DNA from 3 places in the Allocoprococcus similis genome. Region 3 is predicted to be linked to each of the others. Evidence: riboswitches for the same ligand, from Rfam matches in the RefSeq annotation. Region 3 holds a riboswitch; each other region holds the start of a gene.
What was found. A riboswitch is a leader RNA that binds a small molecule or an ion and turns the genes downstream of it on or off. The one in region 3 is predicted to bind cyclic di-GMP.
Positions count from the first base shown of each region.

Region 1: it holds a riboswitch for cyclic di-GMP, as region 3 does, so the genes downstream of both, ACYQ5K_RS11900 (hybrid sensor histidine kinase/response regulator) here and ACYQ5K_RS05815 (transporter substrate-binding domain-containing protein) in region 3, are expected to answer to the same signal.
Region 2: it holds a riboswitch for cyclic di-GMP, as region 3 does, so the genes downstream of both, ACYQ5K_RS10190 (ATPase) here and ACYQ5K_RS05815 (transporter substrate-binding domain-containing protein) in region 3, are expected to answer to the same signal.

Region 1 is NZ_BAAHSG010000031.1:23,680-31,125, reverse strand. It holds gene ACYQ5K_RS11905 (ABC transporter substrate-binding protein) at 51-1,895, opposite strand; gene ACYQ5K_RS11900 (hybrid sensor histidine kinase/response regulator) at 1,954-5,160, opposite strand; cyclic di-GMP riboswitch class I at 5,388-5,478, opposite strand; gene ACYQ5K_RS11895 (TIGR03915 family putative DNA repair protein) at 5,843-6,607, opposite strand; gene ACYQ5K_RS11890 (putative DNA modification/repair radical SAM protein) at 6,624-7,446, opposite strand, start outside.
Region 2 is NZ_BAAHSG010000019.1:40,391-47,836, forward strand. It holds gene ACYQ5K_RS10170 (flavodoxin family protein) at 1-446, shown strand, start outside; gene ACYQ5K_RS10175 (D-amino acid aminotransferase) at 558-1,400, opposite strand; partial or broken gene ACYQ5K_RS10180 (helix-turn-helix transcriptional regulator) at 1,935-2,072, shown strand; gene ACYQ5K_RS10185 (diguanylate cyclase domain-containing protein) at 2,266-4,026, opposite strand; cyclic di-GMP riboswitch class I at 4,208-4,283, shown strand; partial or broken gene ACYQ5K_RS10190 (ATPase) at 4,258-4,356, shown strand; gene ACYQ5K_RS10195 (GntR family transcriptional regulator) at 4,379-5,137, opposite strand; gene ACYQ5K_RS10200 (creatininase family protein) at 5,556-6,317, shown strand; gene ACYQ5K_RS10205 (M42 family metallopeptidase) at 6,330-7,406, shown strand.
Region 3 is NZ_BAAHSG010000010.1:51,681-59,126, forward strand. It holds gene ACYQ5K_RS05810 (ATP-binding protein) at 1-1,208, shown strand, start outside; cyclic di-GMP riboswitch class I at 1,218-1,293, shown strand; gene ACYQ5K_RS05815 (transporter substrate-binding domain-containing protein) at 1,377-4,244, shown strand; gene aroC (chorismate synthase) at 4,392-5,498, opposite strand; gene ACYQ5K_RS05825 (L,D-transpeptidase family protein) at 5,807-7,446, shown strand, end outside.

The sequences.
Region 1 (7,446 bases), on a different contig from region 3:
CAATACTCTTGTTTTTTTTCTTTTAATTTCTGTTTGTTTCATCTGCAATTTTACTTTTCAACCTCTATATAGTCTTCCGGTGCTGACGGCTGCTGTCCTTTTGACATAGATGTAGTCCATGCACTTGATAATGTAGTAGCTTTCAGTTGCTCTATCTCACATTCCGGATATATTTCTTTCAAAACAGACATTGTATCATCTGTAAGAAGAATGGAATACTCTTTTTCTTTGTCCAATTCTCTTTCATTTACTGTTATATCCTTTAAAGAGAATCCGTTTTCCTCATGTTTGACAATTATTTTCATACCGGAGGCAATTGGTAATTCATATTTATTGGTTACCGAAAAACCATCTTTAGAATCAGCAAGATAATTTTCCACCAGTTCACAGATCTGTTTACCGTTGATCTTTCCAAGATATAATGATGTATCTGAGTTCTTCGCTGTCATCAGCGCAACTCGACTGCCGGTACATTCTCCTTTATAAATAGAAGAAGTGAAGTAATAGTATGGCGCCAGGGCCAGCTGCGCATTATGTTCTTCTCTGACTGTAGTTAAAATAGACGATGCCGCATCGCGACCATTTTTATCATTCAGGGAAATAGAATACTCCTGCTCAAAATTCACCATCGTTTTTTCTTCTGTATCATTACCATTCATTATACCACGAAAAGCGTCATATGCCTGTGTTTCATCCATTTCTCCTGACAACAGACCTTGAACAGCTTCCAGACTGGCAGCGAAGGATTTTTTGGCAGAATATCGGATATAAACAGAATTATTTTTCGTTTCGTCTTCCAGACCAGACACATCTTCCATCATGGTTGGAACATCGGTATTCAATGAGATCAAACCGGCTCCATCTGCAATCAGCGTTTGTCCTTCTTTTGAAATCATGCAATCCAGGACATCGAATGCCAGATCCAGTTTTTCCTGATCTTTTTCCAGCTCTTTGTTGAATGCAATATTTAGCGAAGGGGTCATATTTATAAAAGATTCATCCGAAATCTGTGAAAAAAACGGTATACGGGTTAATTCTGCATCCATCTGTTCCTGAATTTCCTGCATAAGTGCCGGATATCCATGAAACATTGCTGCTTTCCCCTCAAGGAACATCTGAGTTGCAGTATCAATATCGACGCTGATATCATCTTTCGTAAAATGTGAGTCCTTCAGAAATGTATTGGTTTCTGAAAAAATACGTTTCCATAATGCGTCATCAAACGCGATATCCTCTGATGCACTTTCAGCTGAGCTTCTCCATTCGATTCCATCCAGACTCATGAATTCACCAATTGCACCTGTCTGAATCACCTCATGAGCAGACCAGTCTTCTGCAAGATCCAGGGAATAAGGTTTTATACCATTATCATAAAATTGCTGGCATGCCTGTGCATACTCCTCATAATTTTCCGGTATCTTGATTCCATACTGTTCAAACAATGTCTTATTGGCAATGATTGTCTGCGGCATACCGCAGATAGGAAGCCACTGAATCTCATCTTTTGAATTTTTATAATATTGCAATGCATAGGAGTAATACCTGGAAACAACATCATAAGAAGCAAAATCCATAAGATATGGCTCCAGATCCTGTGCATCTGTTCCTGAGAATCGACGCACGGTTATAATATCCGGCAGTTCACCATGCTCTTCAAAATAGCTATATAAATCGGTATCATTGTTACCAATAATAAATTCAATATCCTGATCTGGAAACTGCTCCTGAATATATGGAGCAATATTTTTTATCAAACTATTTTCCCACAGATACACGGTAAGGTGCTCATCATTTTTAGATATTGCTTTTTGAGATTGTCCACATCCAGACAAAACAGTAGCTGCTACAAGCACCCCTAACAATAACGCTATCAGATAATGTTTTGCCTTTTCCATACTCGTATTTTCCTCATTCTTTCCTGATAAAATCATTAATTCAATAATTGGGCAGCAATTACAGCCAGCTTTCCAAGACATCATTCAGCTTATTCATATCCAGAGGTTTTGCAAGATGTCCATTCATGCCTGTATTTTTGGCCAGCTGTACGTCTTCTGCAAAAGCATTGGCAGTCATGGCAATAATCGGCAGCTTTCCCCGTTCACCAGGAAGACTCCTGATTGCTGCGGTTGCCTCATAGCCATTCATGACAGGCATTTGGATATCCATAAAAATAAGGTCATACAAGCCTTTCGGAGAAGCTTCCACTTTTTCAACTGCAATTTTTCCATTTTCCGCTGTTTCCACTTCTGCCCCTGTCATCTGCAGAATTTCAACACCAATTTCTCTGTTCAGCTCATTATCCTCAACCAGCAGAATCCTTTTTCCTGTGTAATCTGCTTCTGACAGCTCCTCCAGATAATTTCTTGCTGTTTTTTCTTTTCTGCCTGAAGTAAACTGCCGCAATGTAGCCGTCAGCCTGGAACGGAACAGCGGTTTTGCAATAAAAGCATCTACGCCTGCAGCCTTTGCTTCTTCTTCAATCTCACTGAATTCATAAGATGTCAGTACAATAATGGTAATCTCTTTCCCTATCCGTTTTCGGATCTGTCTGGCTGTTTCTATGCCATCCATGTCCGGCATCTTCCAGTCCAGGATGACAGCAAAGTAATCATTTTTTAGCTCATGACGTGCATAGCAGCGCTCAACAGCTTCTCTGCCAGAGAGAACCCATTCACCTGTAATACCGATTTCTTTCAGTGTAGCAACTGTACTTTCACAGCATGTCTTATCATCATCCACAACCAGAACAGGCAGATTCATCAGATTTCTGTCCTGTTCTTTTTCTTTTTCCTGAAGCTCCAAATAAATTGTTACTGTAATTTTAGTTCCCTTATGTAAGGTGCTTTCCACTTTAATATTACCATTCATCAGGTTCACAATATTTCTGCTGATTGCCATTCCAAGACCAGTTCCCTGGACTCTGGTTGTCCGATGGTCATCTGCGCGGCTGAAAGGATCAAACATGATTTTCTGGAATTCCGGTGACATACCGATCCCATTATCCTCAATCGTAAATTCATAGCATCCAAGTTCCGAAAATCCATTTGGCTTTTCCTCTATGGAAAAAGTAATATTCCCACCATCCGGTGTATACTTGATCGCATTACTCATCAGATTCACAAATACCTGCTGGATTCTCAGGCTGTCACCACAGACACTCTCATGTTCAATGTGATTAATGTGTATATCTAAATTGTGTTTATGTTCATCAATCACCGGTTTTGTGAGTGTTATAAGATTATCCACCAGATCTGGCAGATTGAAATCCTCCTGTGCCAGTGTCATTTTTCCACTTTCAATACGTGCCATATCCAATACTTCATTGATCAGCCCCAGCAGATGGCGGCTTGATTCTGTGATCTTGCCGAGGCATTCAATGACTCTGTCCTTGCTCTCAACATTTGCTCCTGCGATTGCCGTCAGACCCACAATCGCATTCATTGGTGTCCGGATATCATGGGAGATATTGGAAAGGAATTCTGTTTTCGCACGATTTGCATTTTCTGCGGACCGGTAAGCTTCTTTCAGTGCCTGACGGGATTCAATCTCTGCTTTCTTTTCCTGTGTCACATCCATGGATGCCAGCAATACCCTTTCCAGCTTTCCATTCTTCCATTCCAGGGGAATATAAGAAGCGATTTTATAAGTCTTTTCATCCAGGCTGCAATACTCAAACTTATAAATATCATTTTCACTTTTCAGTTTTTTCCGAATATTATCCGGGGCTATCAGGATATCTATAGCTTCCAATGGTTCCAGTGTCTTATATTTTTCAAGAACCTGCATCTGAAAATCATGATAAAATCCAAAAGGTTTATATATCATCTGTCCATTCAGATTGTAGAATTCATATCTGTCATTTTCGAGATCACAGACAACAAAGCGGTCAACCAGACGCACAATACTCTGAATCAGCTGCTCCATGGAAGCATTATCCGCTGCCATCTGCAGATGCCGTGCGCTCTCTACCTTTGTCTCTGTGATATCACGCAAGAAAATCATGGCATATTCTGAATCCTCTATTTCGCCACGTATGACCACATTACGGACCCATCGTTCTTCTCCATTCAGAGTGATACGGCACTCTAAAGCTAATTCGGTTTCCAGACCCTTCAGCCTTTCTGCAATATAACCACGGTCGTAAAAAGAGGATACCGCCTTCTTATCTGTCTCCACAACATAGGAATCCACAAAATGCCGAATCAATTCATCCCACGTATGACTCTGTTCAAAGACGGTCATCAGGGACGGTTCAACCTTAAAGGTATCAAAAGTATTCGCTTCCAGATTCACATAATACTCGCACAAATCTGCTTTCGTAAAAGCCCGGTGGAAAGCAGCAGATTTTTGTGCCTGCATGATTTCTTTTTTCTCCGCATCAATGTTAATAAAAATCCCGGCAATCCTGCTGGCAGAACCATCCAGACGGCGTATTACTTCTGCCGATGCCCGAAACCACTGGTATTGATTATCCTTCATTCTCATACGATACTCTACCTGGTATTTTATCTGGTTCGTCTTATCTTTAATTGCCGCCTGAAGCTGCACCATTACTCTTTCTTTATCCTGTGGATGCAGAAGATCTGACCAGGATTCCAGTTTATTCGGAAAGTCCAGAGTGTCATGATAGCCAAGCATTTTTCGGAATTCATGACTCCAGTTTGCATTCACAATCTCACTGTTTTCGTCACAGTCAAAATACCAGAAGCCGGAATAGATAGCCTCATTGAGCAGTGTCAAATTTACATGATCCCAGTTGACCTGTACGGACATAACCCAGATCTGTCTGCCCGCTTCATCTGTCGCATCCTCTTTATAAAGCCGTACATTATTCACTGTACCGTCTGCAGTAAGGATCTGTGCTTCCCCTGCTCCGTGAAGCTGCGAAAAACGATCTCGATTCATTATATCTTTCTCATTATAAAAGAAGTTTTTCAATGATCCTTTTGTCTGTTCCATGAAAGTATCGAATGTATATCCTGTACTATGCAACAGCAGATTATTCACAGACAAAATAGACAGGTTTTGGTCATAAGATCCTGTCATTATACCTACCCCGCCATTATTTTCCAGTGTTTTCTGTACGACCTGTGACATGACCTGTGTCTGCCCCGTTACAGTCTCACCTAATGAATATATTTTTTCTTCATAATTTTCCATTTTATAAAAATCCTCGCTTCGTCTTGTGCCTTCTTCATCCTGCTTTTATCTGTATACAGAGAACCTGTCCCTGCCAGTTTTCGTACCCATTTTGGCATATAAAAAGGATACTTGCCCAAATATGCCCGTATCCATACTATATTTCTTTAGAATCACTCATCGATATAGTATAAAAGGTATCGAGATCTCTTCCACTTTCACATCTTTTCCATATATGATATAGAAACAGTTGCAACCGGCTGACCTGGTCAAACTTTCTGACTTTAGCCTCTTCTGGCTTTGCGTCCCAGACTTTCATCTGGTTTGCCGTTTTCCTTATTATAGCCTTTAAACTTATGCAATAAAACCGGATTTATTATACTATAGTGCTCTGCTGTACACAAGAAAAACATTACCGTTTTTACGTTCAAAAACAAAAAAAGAACAGCCGATAATATACTCGAACTGTTCTCCTACTTCCGAAGTCCACGTAGCATTGACATCACTGTTTCCTGCTCATTTGTACTCAGATTGTTCCATATCCCTAGAACTTCTTTCTGTTTTTCTGTCAGATTCTCTGAATTATTATCCTGCAGACATTCCGGTCTCGGAAACTGTTGAAATTACGGTAACTATCTGTGATGAAAAGAAAACCATCAAAGCCAGTACCAATGACACTTTGCTGTCTTTTTAATTCCTGCGATTATTCTTTAAATTCCACAGCATGCTTCCTCTTCCAGATCGGAAAAAGCTTCCTCTGGCAGACATAGTTCTCCCGTTCTTTGATTCCGATCGTATGGAAAAATGTCTTCCACATCCCGGTATATTCATCTTCATACGCTTCTGTTTTACGAAGTGCATCAAACTCTTCATCCGTCAGATACCGAAGATAATTTTCTCCGTCTTTTGGATGGACACAGGCCATCTTCCTGTTATCGTCAACGATCATCCAATGCTCTGATGGCATACGGTCTGCGAAATGTCTTCCAACCAGCATGATCACATCACTTTTGGGTTCCAGATGGCTGACATACACACGTCCATCCAGACTTTGGAACCGGGCAAACTCACGGAAGTGATGGCTTTCATTTCCAATATTACGGTACAGCTCCATAATCCGCATCACATGTGGATTCGTATAGTTTTCAAGTACATCTGCTCCCATTGCAAATCCAACTCTGAGAAAATTATAGATTGCCTGCAATGCATCCTCTTCTGCAGATAGGGATGCGTAATACACATACAGATAGGCTCTGGAAGAAATATCTCTGCGAATAGACCGGGTGACTTTTTCTGCCTTGGAACAGTCGCCGTCTACATGGATATATTCATCCAGCAGTGTCGGTTGGAAAATCGGTTCTTTTTTCAGCCTTATCTGATCATGACCGATTCGTAAAGCATCTGCCCATGCATCATAGATACAGGTCATGATGTCTTCTAACTTATCCTTACAAGTATATATTTTCATAAATTACCTGCTTTCTCTATCCAATTCCAAAATCCGCAAGTGTCATCTGTGAAAAACCTTCATTTGCATGAGCCATTTCCCATGATTCCTTCCGATCTACGCTGACCAGCTGTCTTGTGATATAAGTCTCTTCAACCGGCGTGTGATACATCTGCTTTCCGCCACAGGTGATGAAATAATGCGCTCTTTTCAGAACAACACCCATTTTCTTCAGATTTGTAAAATCCAGTCTTCCATATCTTCTTGCATTTACAATACGGCTGGCTGATTTCGGCCCGATTCCAGGTACACGGAGAAGTTCTGCATAGCTTGCAGTTTCCGCTTCAACCGGAAATAATTCCAGATGGCGTAATGCCCAGTCGCACTTCGGATCCAGAAGCTCATTAAAATTTGGTTTCTCTAACGTTAAAAGTTCATCTGCCTGAAATCCGTAAAAGCGGAGCAGCCAGTCCGCCTGATACAGTCTGTGTTCCCGCAAAAGCGGTGGCGGAGTCCCGATCGCAGGCAGAACAGAATCTTCATTTAACGGGATATATGCGGAATAAAAAACACGTTTCAGATCAAATCCCTGATAAAGCTGCTGTGTGGTCTGCAATAAAGTATAATCACTTTCACCTGTTGCTCCAATGATCATCTGCGTACTCTGCCCTGCCGGTGCAAAACTTCGTTTTAATCTGGACATGTCATGTGGCGCCAGCTGATATGCCTGATTCCAGGTGAATGAAGAATCCAATACCGCAGGATTTGACCGTGCAGAAGTCTTGGATACATCGGTTCCTTTTTGTAGCGCTGCTCTGCTCTCCAGTTTCTTTTGAAACTGCTGCTTGGAAGTGTCCGAA
Region 2 (7,446 bases), on a different contig from region 3:
ATACGGTAAAGCGGTTTGACGCTGCCATGATGAATGTGAGTGGTTGCCATGCCTGCGAAACATGCTTTAAGACAGGAAAAGCCTGTTCATTTGATGATGATTTCAATGTGATAGCCCCGGCTATTCAGGAAGCCGACGCTATTGTTTTTTCCATGCCGGTTTACTGGTACACGATTCCGTCACAGATAAAGGCGGTCATTGATAAGCTGTTTTCATTCTATCATGCAGAGGTAGACCTTTCTGGAAAAGAATACGCTATCATTACTTGCTGCGAGGAAGATGATAAATCTGTCATGGACGGTATTCGGATTCCTATTGAACGGTCTGCTGCATTGTTGAAATGGAAAATGGTCGGTGCGGTAATGATTCCCGCAGTTGTAAATACAGGCGATATTGACAAGACAGATGGGTGCGAACAGGCAGCGACTTTAGCTGATAAATTCTAATTGCAAACTATCTATCAGATATTTCTACTCTGTTTAGAAATAGCAAAGCCAGCCGGAGCAGTCAACGGTCAAGATGAACTGGCATGCGCCCTGAACTGCTCCTCTGATCATTTACATGGTCTCATTTTCAAATTTTTCTGTATACTTTTTCTGGATCAAATCCACTAACTCCGGTGCCTTTCCTCCGATCGGGGTGCCGTTCATTTCGCAGACCGGGGAGCAGAATTTTGTGGAGCTGGAGACGATGATCTCGTCGGCATCCATCAGCTCTGCCATGGTAAAAGGTGTCTCGTCGACGATGATCCCGTTATCCTTGCAGATCTGGATGATGTGCATTCTTGTGATTCCCGGTAAAATATAGTGGTCTGTCGGGTGGGTCTTAAATACGCCGTCCTTGATGATGGAAACGTTGCTGTGGGCACACTCGGTGACGATATCACCGCGGTGGAAGACGCACTCGCCGCATCCGAGAGACTCCGCTTTCTCTGCCGCCATGACGTTGACGAGAAGGTTTAATGTCTTGATATTGCAGTGGAGGAAACGGGTGTCTTCCATGTCTGTAAGTTTCAGACGTTTGCTGGAGTCAGCCGATTTCCCAGGCTTCATGAAAATCCAGAGATTCGGCTTTGTGCCTGCAGCTGGGAACTGGTGCTGACGGATGCCGGTTCCCCGGGTCATCTGCCAGTAGATGAAGATATCCTTATCGTCCATTTTTGCCAGCATATCGTAGAGGATCGCCGCAAGCTCGTCCTTTGTGTAAGGGATATCGATCTTAATGAGTCCGGCGCTGTTGAAGAAACGGTCCAGGTGCTCTTTTAAAGCGAAGATCTTTCCGTTTCTCGCCAGTGTCGCCTCGTACACACCATCACCGAAATAACATGCGCGGTCGTTCATCGGAACGGTCATCTCTTCCAGAGGTCCGAATTTACCGTTGTAGTAGCCAAGTGTTTTCATTTACATTTCCTCCTGAATTTACGAAAAATTTTTCGGATATAACTGAAATATTCTATCGCTATCATAGCATGGAACAGGAGGAAAGTAAAGGAAAGAGGAAGGATTTCAGCTAATGTTTTTGGACATATTGTATAAAAGGTCCTATATTTTCCCATTGTCATATGTAAAATTTTTCTGTATAATATAGAATAATTATAACTGTTCAGTAGGTCTGCGCATTTACTGCGCTGACCGTAAGAAAAATTAGGCTGGAAGGCAAAAATCCTATCGGAGCAGCTGATTTGGAATGGATTTTTGCGCGTAACTGTGAGGGTACTGAACCAATGTCATTTAGTTAACGTTTAATAGGGAGCGAATTCTTACAGAACAAATTACAGATGGGCCTTAGTGGAACAGTTTTACAGATATGTTTACGATTTACTCATGAAGGAAAGCACGACAAAAAGACAGATTGCAAATCTGCCTCAAAACGGATTATAATGATGCAAGTAGCCTTGCCCATATTTCCTGTTTCACGTATTCGGGTTTATATGCATGGAAATTACTCAGCCCAATGGTATATTTCAGTTTCCTGAAGAGTTACAGGAAATCCTAGGAGTCAGCAGACCTACTATTTATAACCTTTTAAAGAAAAAGGAATTCCGGTGGATCCAGTTGGATGGCAGAAAGTATTGGTATATCAGTAATAACAAAGCTGTGATTTGGGCGCTAAATAAAGAAAGACTGATAAACAGTGGCTATTATGATTTAGCCACAGCCTACCAGTCTGTGCACGTCAACTATTGAAAGCGCTGTATACCGAACGGTACATCATACGGTGCTGTGAGAGGACGGCGGTTAATCACCGCCACCTACTCGATTTTTATTATCTTGAGAATTTATCACTGTAACGAACATGCATATCCTCCCAATCCATAAACAATACATAAAATACCTTTCCGTATTGTTGGCTCTCTACAATTCTTCCATGATCAAGCACAGAAAAATAGGTTCCGTCAGCTTTTCGAAGATGGAAGTGAATATAATCATTTTCATTACCACTGTCAATCTGTTCCCAGATACTTGATTCTATCTGTTGCTGTTCATCTTCCCGAATCAAGTTTCGAAAACTTTTCTTAGTAAGTCTGAATAGTTCATCTATATCTTTATATCCAGACATATGAAGAAATTCATCATTTGCATAAAATAGTTCATCATCTTCTTTGTCAGCTCTGTATATGATAAATGCACCTGGAAGGTGTTCTGAAATATCCTTGAATGCGAATCCAAGCTGTTTGCGGACACCTGACTGAAGACCTTTCCTGTAGGCCATACATCCGTTTTTACCATGAAGCTTTATTTCATAAAGAGCTGCATCTGCGCAGCGCAGGAGCTGTGAACGGTCGGATGCAGATGTTGGATATTCTGCATATCCAAGAGAAATATAAAAAGCATATTCCTTACCATGACATGAGAATGTTTTGGGAAGTTGGGTGAATTGCTGTAGCTGTACATCTGCTTCTGCAAAGGTACAATTTGGTAAAAGAATGCAAAATTCGTCACCACCGTTTCTTCCCAGTAACGCATCGGATGGGAAAAAAGCCTTCATGCTGTCTGCAAGACTCTTTAATGCCCTGTCTCCGTAACTATGTCCATAGATATCATTGATAAACTTGAAATCATCGATATCAAGGAGTGCAGCCACAAAATGTGTTTGAGGATTTTTAGAAATCATCTTTTCTGCTAACTCATCAAATCCATAGCGGTTATAAATACCTGTAAGAGAATCTGTATGTGCCAGTATTTGATATTTGTTCCTATGTTCTTTTGCTACTAACCATACTCTGGTAAGAACTGTCAGAAGAAGGATTATTATAACAAATATTCCGCTTGTGATTATGATTAATGTGCTATTTCTCCATCCACTTTTAGGTGTTACCTCAATTTTCCAGTTTTCATCTCCTATTGTAAAAGTATAAGAAACAGGATGGTTTATTTGATCATCCGACTGATAAACCACTTTATAAGTGTCACTCCAGGGAGTAACTGTTTTTAAAATTCTATATTCATATCCAAAATCTGAAAGTGCATGGATCGAGTCTGAAAAAATGTCCGGAATACGCAGGATAACGATAGTAAATCCCCAGAAATACTCTTGATCATTTTTATCTTTCAGGTAGACTGGATTGCGGACGGCAATTCCATATCCGCCCTGTTTCAATTTGAAGGGACCTTGTGTAATGATTGTATGGTTGTCTCTAGCATAACAGGAAATCTTTCCACGGTCTTTATCATGGATCAGATCAATCTTACCTGCCTCATTTCCAGCAGCCGGATAAATATCGGTTACAACACCATTAGGAGCAAGTTGTATGCTTTCAATAGAATCAGATATAAGATTTCCGGCAATCGTTTCAAAATGATAGATGTCACCATCTTCACTTATTAAGATCTGCTTCAAAGCATCCGTAATCTCAATTCCAGCTGTAATTTCATTCTTTATGCGTTCACCATAGGTGACTACATTTAATTGTGCTGTTATGTGTCTCTGCTCTTTTTCATGGGTGTCTGTTTTGTATACAATTAAACTAACAAGGCATATGCCCAGTAAAAAACCGATAAGAGGCACAAGTGTTTTCTTTTTCACCTGGTTCACCTCATTTTATCCATGGGATTTTTTATAATGAAGCATTATATCACAAAAGTTGAAAGACAGAATAAGTTTTCCGAAAAAAACAACAAGTTTTTTACGTTAAAGCGATAATGCTTTTTCTTCTATGCAAAGAAATATGGGCGTAAAATAAAATTAGTTTTCAAATAAAAAATAATAAGTGAAATGGCAAATCAGACGAAAGTCTGAGACGCAAAGCTAAAGGGCCTGTTAAATGGCAGCAAGAAACCTTGGAGAAATGATGAAGGATTTGTCATCATGGGAATGAAGTATTTCCTTTTGAATGCAGATAGTTTAGAGTTCTGACATCTGTTATTAATGAAACAGATCAAAAACCCTGTTCTTTCATGAGTGAAAGTCTGTATACACGTCTGCCGGTTTCTTCATAATGCTGGTCCAGAAGAGCACAGGTTGCCTGGATATCGTTAATCCGGATGGCCTCCAACAGGCATTGGTGTGTCCATACTGCAGTGCCTCCGTTATAAGAGGTATTTGGATCCGGTGTGTTTGATTCTAAGCATTTGGCATTCTGAAGCGTTTCAGCATCTCCGCTTAACAGTCCAAAGCGATTGGCATTCTGAACCGAGAGGAACATGGCACCATTCAGTGGACTCAGCAACTCCCACATTTTAGTCAATCGGTTAAGCTGGGCAGAGCGAATGATCTGCAGGTGGAATGTCTCATCTGCACGAACAGCCTTCATAGTATTACCTTCGAGAACAGCCTTTCGAAATTCTTCAATGCTGGCTTCCATTATCATGAGACTATAGTCACTGAGGAGGCAGTTGCTTTTCTGGATCGCCAGTTTTTCAAGGCTGCCGCGCAGAAAAAAGACTTCATAAGCGTCTTGTGGAGAAAGCAGTGCGACTGTACATCCTTTGTTAGGACAGTAATCGACTAAACCTTCGACAGCAAGCTGTCGGAGCGCTTCGCGCACAGGACCTCGGCTGAGTCCGAATTTCCTGGCAATTTCAGCCTCTACCAGTTTTTCCTGAGGCTGAAGGATCCCATTGATGATCTGCTCCCGCAGAGATTCAAGAACAATTTCTGATGTAATAGTATTTGATGTTTTTCGTTGTTTCTGCATATTTACCTCATAAATTTTCAGAATAAGTATCCGGTTTCAATAGGTGCGCTTGGTTCGTAGTAGAACATACCGCCAATTTTTCGCATGTTCCATTTCCTTACTAGTTTAGTAGAAACGACTACACGGATGTCTTTTGTCCGTTAGCAAAAAACTTATTATAATTATAGTAGATTGTTAACTAAAACGAAAGCATTTTTTATGCTGTTAACATTAAGTCGAAATTGTTGACAATCATATTTGCCTGGACTATACTTGGGTTATCAAGAGTATCTCAAAAATTCTGCATTGTCATAAAAAAAGCAAATCCTAAAGGGGAATAGGAGGCAACGCAGTAATTGATGGATGTCGGACTGTCTGGTTTCCGAATAGTCCGATTTTCAGCAGAGAAGAATAATTATTAGTAGGAAGGAGAGAAAATATGAGACTTACAAATTTGACTTGGCCGAAAGCTCAAGAATATTTTGAAAAAAACGATATGGTACTTATTTCTATCGGAAGTATTGAGTGTCACGGCCGTCACATGCCACTTGGAACCGATACACTGATTCCGGAGCATTTGCTGGAGAAAATTGAGAAGAAGAGTGATGTTTTGATTGCTCCGACCATTCCATATGGTTCCTGCCAGTGTTTAGCTCCGTATCCGGGTACAATTGATATTGACAATGAGGTACTCTATCAGTTTTGCCGTCAGATTTTTCTGAGTCTGTATCGTCACGGCGCAAGAAAATTCGTTTTTCTGAACGGACATGGCGGAAACATCAAGATGATTGAACGCCTTGGCATGGAATTCGAAGATAAGGGCTGTCTGGTGGCTATGCTTAACTGGTGGCTGATGGCATGGGATATGAACCCGGCGTGGAAAGGCGGCCACGGCGGTGGTGAGGAAACAGCTGCGATTCTTGGAATTGATCCGTCTTTAGTTGATAAGAGTGAGATAGGTGGTGAACTCCAGTTTAAGCACCTGTCTGATAATCTGAAGACAACCGGTTTCCGTTCTGTTGAGTTCAAGGGAGTTAACGTTGATATTATACGCAATACTCCGCATGTAACAGACAGCGGCTGGATCGGACCGGATCATCCGAGTACCGCTACAGAAGAGTGGGGCAAGGAGATGCTTGAGACCACAGCAAACTATATTGTTGATTTCATGGAAGAATTCAAGAACGTAAAACTTTCATAGAGAGGTGTCAGAATGGATAAAAAAACAACGCTGGAAATGATTGCAGCAATTTCAAATGCAAACGGTACATCCGGTTTCGAAGATGAAGTGGTTGCAGCGATTCGTCCTTACGCAGAAGGACTCGGAGAAATTACTGAAGATCGCATGCGCAACCTGTATATCCGCCGTAAAGAAAATAACGGCAAACGTCCGGTTGTTCAGCTTGACGCACATAGTGATGAGGTTGGGTTTATGGTGCAGGCTATCTGCCCAAACGGAACTCTCCGCATCATTCAGATCGGAGGTTGGGTTAACCACAATATTCCGGCTCATAAAGTCTTGGTTCGCAACCGGTTCGGAGAATATATTCCGGGGCTTACTGCCAGCAAGCCTCCGCATTTCATGACAGAGCAGGAGCGTAAAGCACCTCTGGATATGAAAGATATCACGGTAGATGTTGGCGCTGTTTCTAAAGAAGAGGCGGTTGAAAAGTTCGGCATTCGTATCGGTGAACCCGTAGTGCCGGATGTGACATTTACATATTCAGAAACCACAGATCTGATGGTTGGCAAGAGCTTTGACTGCCGTCTGGGATGTGCGGCAATTCTTAAGACTATGCATACCCTGGCTGGTCAGGAGCTGAATGTGGATATTGTTGGCGCTTGTGCAGCACAGGAAGAAGTTGGTGTACGCGGTGCCACCGTGACAGCACAGGTAATCAAGCCGGATATCGCAATTGTTTTTGAAGGCTGCCCGGCAGATGATACCTGCGTTGAGTCGTATATGGTTCAGACAGCTATCAAGCGAGGACCGATGCTGCGTCACATTGATGCCCGCATGATCACCAATCCGCATTATCAAAGATATGCACTGGATCTGGCAGAAAAGCTTGGTATTCCGGTTCAAGATGCAGTTCGTAGTGCCGGCTCAACCAATGGTGCAGCTATACATCTGACTGAAAAAGCAGTTCCGGTCATCGTTATCGGAGTTCCGGTCCGCTATGCACATACACATTACGGAATTTCAGCTTATAGCGACTTTGATAACGCTGTTAAGCTGGCATGCGAAATTCTTAAAAGACTTGACGAAGAGCAGGTTATGAGTTTTTAAATACAGTATGTAAAAGAAACAGAGCATTTTCGAAACATAC
Region 3 (7,446 bases):
CAGATGAAAAAATGCGGGAATTAAGACAAGAGGAAGAATTGCGGGAAGCTAAATTAAAAGCAGAATGTGCAAATAAAGCAAAATCATCATTTCTGTTCAATATGTCCCATGATATCAGAACTCCTATGAATGCAATCATTGGTTATGCAGAACTGGCGTCCAGACATTTGCAGGAAACAGATAAACTTGGCAGATATATTGAAGATATTCAAATATGCGGAAAAGAACTTTTGTCGATGCTTGGCAATGTTCTGGATCTTGCAAGAATTGAAAATAATAAGGTTGAAATGGAATACACTGTTTCGAATGTCCATGAGTGCTTTGAAAATTGTATTATTATGTTCCGACAGCAGGCAGAAAGTAAAAATCAGACTCTTTCTCTGACAGAACAGATCATGTACCCGTATGTATATATGGATGCACCGCACCTGTCAGAAGTCTGTCTCAATATTATAAGCAATGCAATAAAGTATACAAATACAGGAGGTGCTATATCCTGTAATGTTGTACAGAAATCCTGTGAAAAAGAAGACTGGTGCAATATGATCATTAGCATTACCGATAATGGAATTGGTATGTCTGAAGAATTCCAAAAGCGTATTTTTGAAACTTTTGAAAGAGAACGTAACACTACATCCAGTCATATTGAGGGCAGCGGCATCGGAATGGGCATTACGAAAAAGCTTGTAGAGCTCATGGATGGCACAATAGAAGTGAAAAGTAAGCAGGGTGAAGGTTCCACATTTACAGTAACTATTCCTTGCAGAAAAGCGTCAGAAGACGATTCTCTGGTGAAGAAAAACAGTAATTTGAGCAATAAGAATTGTTTGAATGGTGTTCGGATCTTACTGGTCGAAGATAATGAGATCAACACTGAAATCGCAACGGAATTATTGACGGAAGAAGGATGTATTGTTGAGACTGCCAATGATGGTGTTGCATGTATTGATATGATTGAAAAGGCTGATGCTGATTATTACAAGATGATCCTTATGGATATCCAGATGCCGGTTATGAATGGATATGATGCTACATTAGCTATCCGAAAGATGAAGGATACGAAAAAAGCCAGGATCCCAATTATTGCGATGACTGCCAATGCTTTCGCGGAAGATGCACAAAAGGTTCTTTCTGTCGGAATGAATGCTCATGTTGCAAAGCCTGTTGATATGAACATTCTTGTTCCGATCATGATGAAATATTTATAATACCAAAAAAAGATTCGTCGGCAAATCAGTCGAAAGGCTGAGACGCAAAGCTATAGGGTCTGTAAAATGACAGCCAGCTGCAATGTTTAAGGTGCATTGTCTGGAAAGGCAGTGCATTTTTTAGATTTGTGACGTGTAATAACCTGGTGATTTGAGGAGAAAAGAACAATGGATAAAAGTAGAAAAAAATCAGCCGTACTATTTGCGTGTATATTTTTGACTTTAGGAATGTGGATGGTGTTATCAGTACATTGCCGGGCCGCTGAAAAGAAAAATGATGAAAAACAGTCACAGATCATCCGTATCGGATCCTTTGAAGATACCTTTGATTATATCGATGAAAACGGTGTCAGACGTGGATATGGATACGAACTCCTGCAGGCTCTGGCAGGCTATACCGGATGGGAATTTGAGTACGTGAAATGTGACTGGTCCAACTGCTTCGATAAGCTTGAAAATGGTGAGATTGATGTCATGGGCGATATCTCTTACACCGATGAACGTGCACAAAGGATGCTTTTTTCAGATGAAGCGATGGGTGAAGAAAAATATATTCTTTATGCTGATTTGTCAAACATGGATACTGGAACGTCTGATTTCAAATTTATGGACGGGAAACGTGTAGGTGTGCTCATGGATACGGAACCGGAGATTATGCTGACAGAGTGGGAAAATAAGAATGGCATACATACAGAGCATGTAAATGTGAATAATAATGATGATGTTGAAAAGAAATTAGCGAATCATGAGATTGATGCTTTTGTATCTCTGGAGGAATCCATCTGGTCTGAACAGGGAATATCATCTGTTACCACGATTGGCAAATCAGGCATATATTTTGCAATAAATAAAGAGCGCAGCGATATCAAGGCGGAGCTGGACTGGGCAATGCACAAGCTAGATCAAGATAGTCCCTTTTTCAAAGCAGATTTGTATAAGAAGTATTTTACGCTTGATTATAGTCAGGTTCTTACAGGTGAAGAAAAGTCCTGGGTGGAAGAACATGGTAACATCCGGATCGGATTTCTGAGCAACGATCCGGCGGTATTTTCCCTGGACGAAGAAACTGGAAAACTTACCGGAATGCTGGCAGAATATGTATCCTATGCCAAAGACTGTCTGGGAAATCAGATACTGGAATTTAATATACAGGAATACAATGATTATGACGAAATGATTCAGGCATTACAAGAGCGTGAGATTGACATGATTTTTTATGTCGGCAGAAATCCCGGTTTTGCAGAAGAAAAAGGATATGCACTTACAAACACAGCCTGGACTTACAGTCTGATGGCGGTAACTGATGAAGAAAATTTTGATGAGCATAATACGTATACAGTAGCTGTGCCAAAGGAAAAAGAAGCCTTAAAACAGCATATTGCTTTCAGTTATCCACAATGGAAGCTGGTAGATTGTGATTCGCTTGATGATGCGGCAGATATGGTCTTGAATGAAAAGGCAGACTGTTTCCTCATGGGAGCAAGCCAGGCGTTGATATATGATAACAGTCGAAATTTCAAGAGTGTTCCACTTACAAAAACAATGGAGGCATGCTTTGCAGTAAGAGGTGGAGAGGATAGCCTTTTATCAATACTGAATAAAACCTTAAAGACCATGCCGTCTGACATGCTTACAAGTGCACTTGCTATCTATGACAGTACGGCAGATAAGGTAAAATTTTCTGACTTTGTAAAAGACAATGTACTTGCTTTTTTTCTCATCACAGGATTCTCTGCACTCAGCATCATTGTTATTATCCTCATGCTTTTACGAAAGGCAAGAAAAGCAGAAGCTGTCGCAAAGCTTGCAGCAAATGATACAAAAAAACTAAATGAAAAACTTGAGATTGCTCTGAAAAAAGCAGAGGATGCCAGTCTCGCAAAGACTCGTTTTCTTAACAATATGTCACATGACATCCGTACACCTATGAATGTAATTCTGGTCTATGCACAGCTTATGGAGAATGAACTGAAAGGAAAAGACGTGCCTGAAACGTTAGAACATCTGGAAAAACTGCAGCAGTCAGGAAATCTTCTCCTGTCAATCATAAATAATGTACTAGATATGGCCCGGATTGAGAGCGGAAAGATGGAGCTTGATGAGAATTACTGCCGGATTGAAGATGTCCGGAAATCCTTGTTTGCAGTATTTGATGAGAAAGCAAGGAAAAAGGATATAGCGCTTCATTACACGATGAATGTAGAACATGAGCATGTATTGACAGATGTTACCAAGGTAAAAGAAATTTTGGTCAATATCCTAAGTAATGCTATAAAATATACTCCGTCCGGTGGTTCTGTCATGATGAGCGTAGATGAATTACCATGCGATGAGCCCGGGTACATGATCGTGAGGAACAGAGTGAGTGATACAGGAATTGGCATGAGTCAGGATTATATGACGAAGATTTTCGACGCATTCACACGTGAACAGAATACTACAAAGAGCAAAATCGCAGGAACCGGACTGGGAATGTCGATAGTCCGGAAATATGTTGATCTGCTTGGTGGAACAATAGATGTAGAGAGTGAACTTGGAAAAGGCAGCACCTTTACAGTTACACTTAAACATAAGATAGCCGATGAAAGCTATTATGTAAAAAAACATATTGAAGAGTCTGGAACAGGCAGCGAAATCCTTGAAGGCAGGAATATCCTTCTGGCAGAGGATAATGATCTGAATGCAGAGATTGCAGAAGCAATCCTTGGGTGTGCCGGCCTTAAAACAGAACGTGTGGAGGATGGCATTCAATGTGTAAACATGATAGAAAAGATGCCGGCAGGCACATATGATATGATCCTGATGGATATCCAGATGCCGAAAATGAACGGTTATAAAGCAACACAGGCAATCAGACGCCTGCCGGATAAGGAGAAAGCATGTATACCTATCATTGCAATGACAGCAAATGCATTTGAAGAAGATAAGAGAGATGCTATTGCAGCCGGGATGAATGGTCATATCGCAAAGCCAATTCAGCTTGATAAACTGCTGTCGATGTTAGCGGAAGTAATAAGGCAACAAGAAAATTGCTAATTTCATGTTATACTGAATGGAGTGTTATTCTGGAAAATATGTAAAAGCAGGGAGGGGTGACAGAAGCTCCCTCCTCAAGGCTGCCGACTAAGATCTACCTTTTTCACCGAAGTAGCCGGATGCGATGAGGACGGAAGATTGTTGGGTTTATTTTTCAGTGCCGTAGAAGCTTTTGAGTTTGTCCATGCGTGCACTCATATTGGTGAAGAGCAGATCGAGGATCGTGATTGCGGCCATGGATTCTACGACTACGACGGCGCGTGGGACGATGACCGGGTCGTGACGTCCTTTGATGATCATTTCGGTGTTTTCTCCATCTTTGGTGACTGTGGACTGTGGCTGCGAAATGGACGGAGTCGGCTTTACTGCCGCGCGGAAGATGATGCTGCTTCCGTCACTCATACCGCCGAGGACACCGCCTGCATGGTTGGTGTCTTTGGTGATCCTTCCATCGTTTGTATGGAAGGAGTCATTGTTGATACTTCCTTTTGCATCTGCAGCTTTAAAGCCGTCACCGATCTCAAAGCCTTTGACTGCTCCGATGGACAGCATTGCTTTGGCAAGATTGGCGTCCAGTTTTTCAAATACGGTATCACCGATTCCGACCGGCATACCGGTAACAACACATTCAATGATACCCCCAGAGGAATCCTGATTTTTAATACATTCTTCCAGATAGGCAGATGCTTTTTTTGCATATGCGTTGTTTGGCATATAAATCGGGTTCTGGAAAATCTCTTCCGGATGGTATTCATTTTCAGGAACAGATACAGGACCGATTGCTTTCGTATAAGCATGTACTTCAATGCCAAGTTCTTTCAAAATCTTAGCAGCAACTGCACCAGCTGCAACTCTGGCAGTAGTTTCTCTTCCGGAAGAGCGTCCCCCTCCTCTGTAATCACGGAAACCATACTTTTCATCAAATGTATAATCTGCGTGTCCCGGTCGGTATGTGTTCATAATATTTCCGTAATCACGGGAACGCTGATCCTGGTTCTGTACGAGAATTGAAATCGGAGTTCCGGTTGTCCGACCTTCAAATACGCCGGACCAGATCTGTGCCATATCACTTTCCTTACGCCCGGTTGTAAACTGGCTTTGTCCGGGTTTTCTTCTATCCAGATAAATCTGGATATCCTCCTCTGAAAGCGAAAGCCCTGCCGGACACCCGTCGATCACAACACCGATCCCTTTCCCATGGGATTCCCCCCATGTAGAAATCTGAAACAATCTTCCATAAATGGATCCTGCCATAAATATATACCATCCTTTCTGTAAGCTTTTATCTATAAAGAATTAATTTGTGAATCAGTCAAAACAAAAAACGAACAATTCTTCGACTTTCTATTATATTCATATGAATCCACACCTGATTTGAGTCATAAAAAGAATCATTCCAACGCAAATCATTCATTCCCCCAAATCACCTCCTTATTATAATAGAAGATTCCTATCCCAACAAGTGATAAAAATATGAAAGTTAAAGTTATGTATTGTATTTACACACCCCTTCGTATTATAATGACTACATATTGAGTGAAAAAAGGAAGTCAATAGTATAAATGAGTGAAAAGAGTATGAATGAAATAAACGAAAGAAATCTTGACAGCACAGTAGATGAAATCATGGAAGAGATCAGAGAACAGACTGTAAGTGAGGTGAAGGACATCAATGAAAAAGAACAGAAAAGTGAAGAAAGACCGCGGAAAAAGAAAGTCACTAAAACAAAACGTCCTTCAGGCCATCACGTATCTGGCGATGGTGTGGATCATAAAGCAGCCTCAGGCGAAGATCGACCGGTTAAGAAAAAGGCTCCGCGCCGGAAAAAGAAAGTAGTTCGTGAAGAGACCGGGCTTCTGGATCTGGATGGAGCAGAAGAATGGCGGGATGAAGAAGAGACAGCAGTACCACCGGTTATTAAAAGTGCAGATATTTTAAGCAGTGGAGATGCAGAAGCATTCAATCCGGATGAGGAAGAGATTTTTGATGATTCTTTCTTTGATGAAGAAGAGGAAAAACCACGCAGAAGAGCTAAACGGGAAAAAAAACAGGGCGCTGAAAAGTCCGGTAAAGTGGTTAAAATTGTAGTTGGCGCTGTGGTTGGAGTGGCAGCGGTTGTTTACCTTGGATTTTCCGTATATTTCATGAATCATTTCTATTTTAATACGAAGATCAATGGTGTGAACTTTTCCGGGAAATCAGTTTCTGCAGTAGAATCATACATGAAGAGTCAGGTAGATGGATATGTTCTCACGATGAAGGAATCAGATGGAACAGAAGAGAAGATTGCCGGAACAGATATTTCTCTTGCGTACAAAGCAGGAGATGAACTGCAGAAGCTCGTAAAAGAGCAGAATGCATTTCTGTGGCCGGTCTGCCTTGGAAAGACACAGACAATTACGGCATCTGTCGGTGTTACATATGACGAAAACCAGCTGGATACCCTGATTAACGGTCTCGAGTGTATGCAGGCAGATCGGCAGGTTGAACCGGTAAATGCACATCCGGAGTATGACGGCAATTCATATGTAGTCAAAGCCGGGGAGACCGGAAGTAAGATTGATACCGAGAATTTCAAAAAGGTAGTGAAAGAATCAATCGAAGGTTTCAAAAGCGAGATTGACATGACCGCTGAAGACTGCTATGTAAAACCAAAATACACAATCAAGTCAGAAGAAGTGAAGAAAGCATGTGACGATATGAATAAGTATCTGAAGGCAAGTATCACTTATACCTTTGGTTCGAATACAGAAGTTGTAGATAAAGATCTGATTTCCCAGTGGGTAACGGTAGATGATAACATGGCAGTTACCTTTAACAGTGATGCAGTTGTGAAATATGTACAGCAGCTGGAGAGTAAGTATGACACTTACCAGACAGCGAGAACATTTACAACCGGAGGCGGCAACAGTGCAACGGTTGAAGGTGGAGACTATGGATGGATCATTGATGAAGCTGCCGAGATTGCAGCCCTTGAAGCGAATATCCGCAACGGAGAGACTGTGACGAGAGAGGCGAATTATTCACAGACTGCAGCAAGTCATGACGGAGCAGACTGGGGAAATACTTATGTTGAAGTCGATCTGACAAACCAGTATATGTATCTTTTTGTAAATGGTGCAATTGTGACACAGGGACCGATCGTTACCGGTAAGCCAAGCAGAGGAGATGCTACACCGCAGGGAGTATATATCCTGAAATA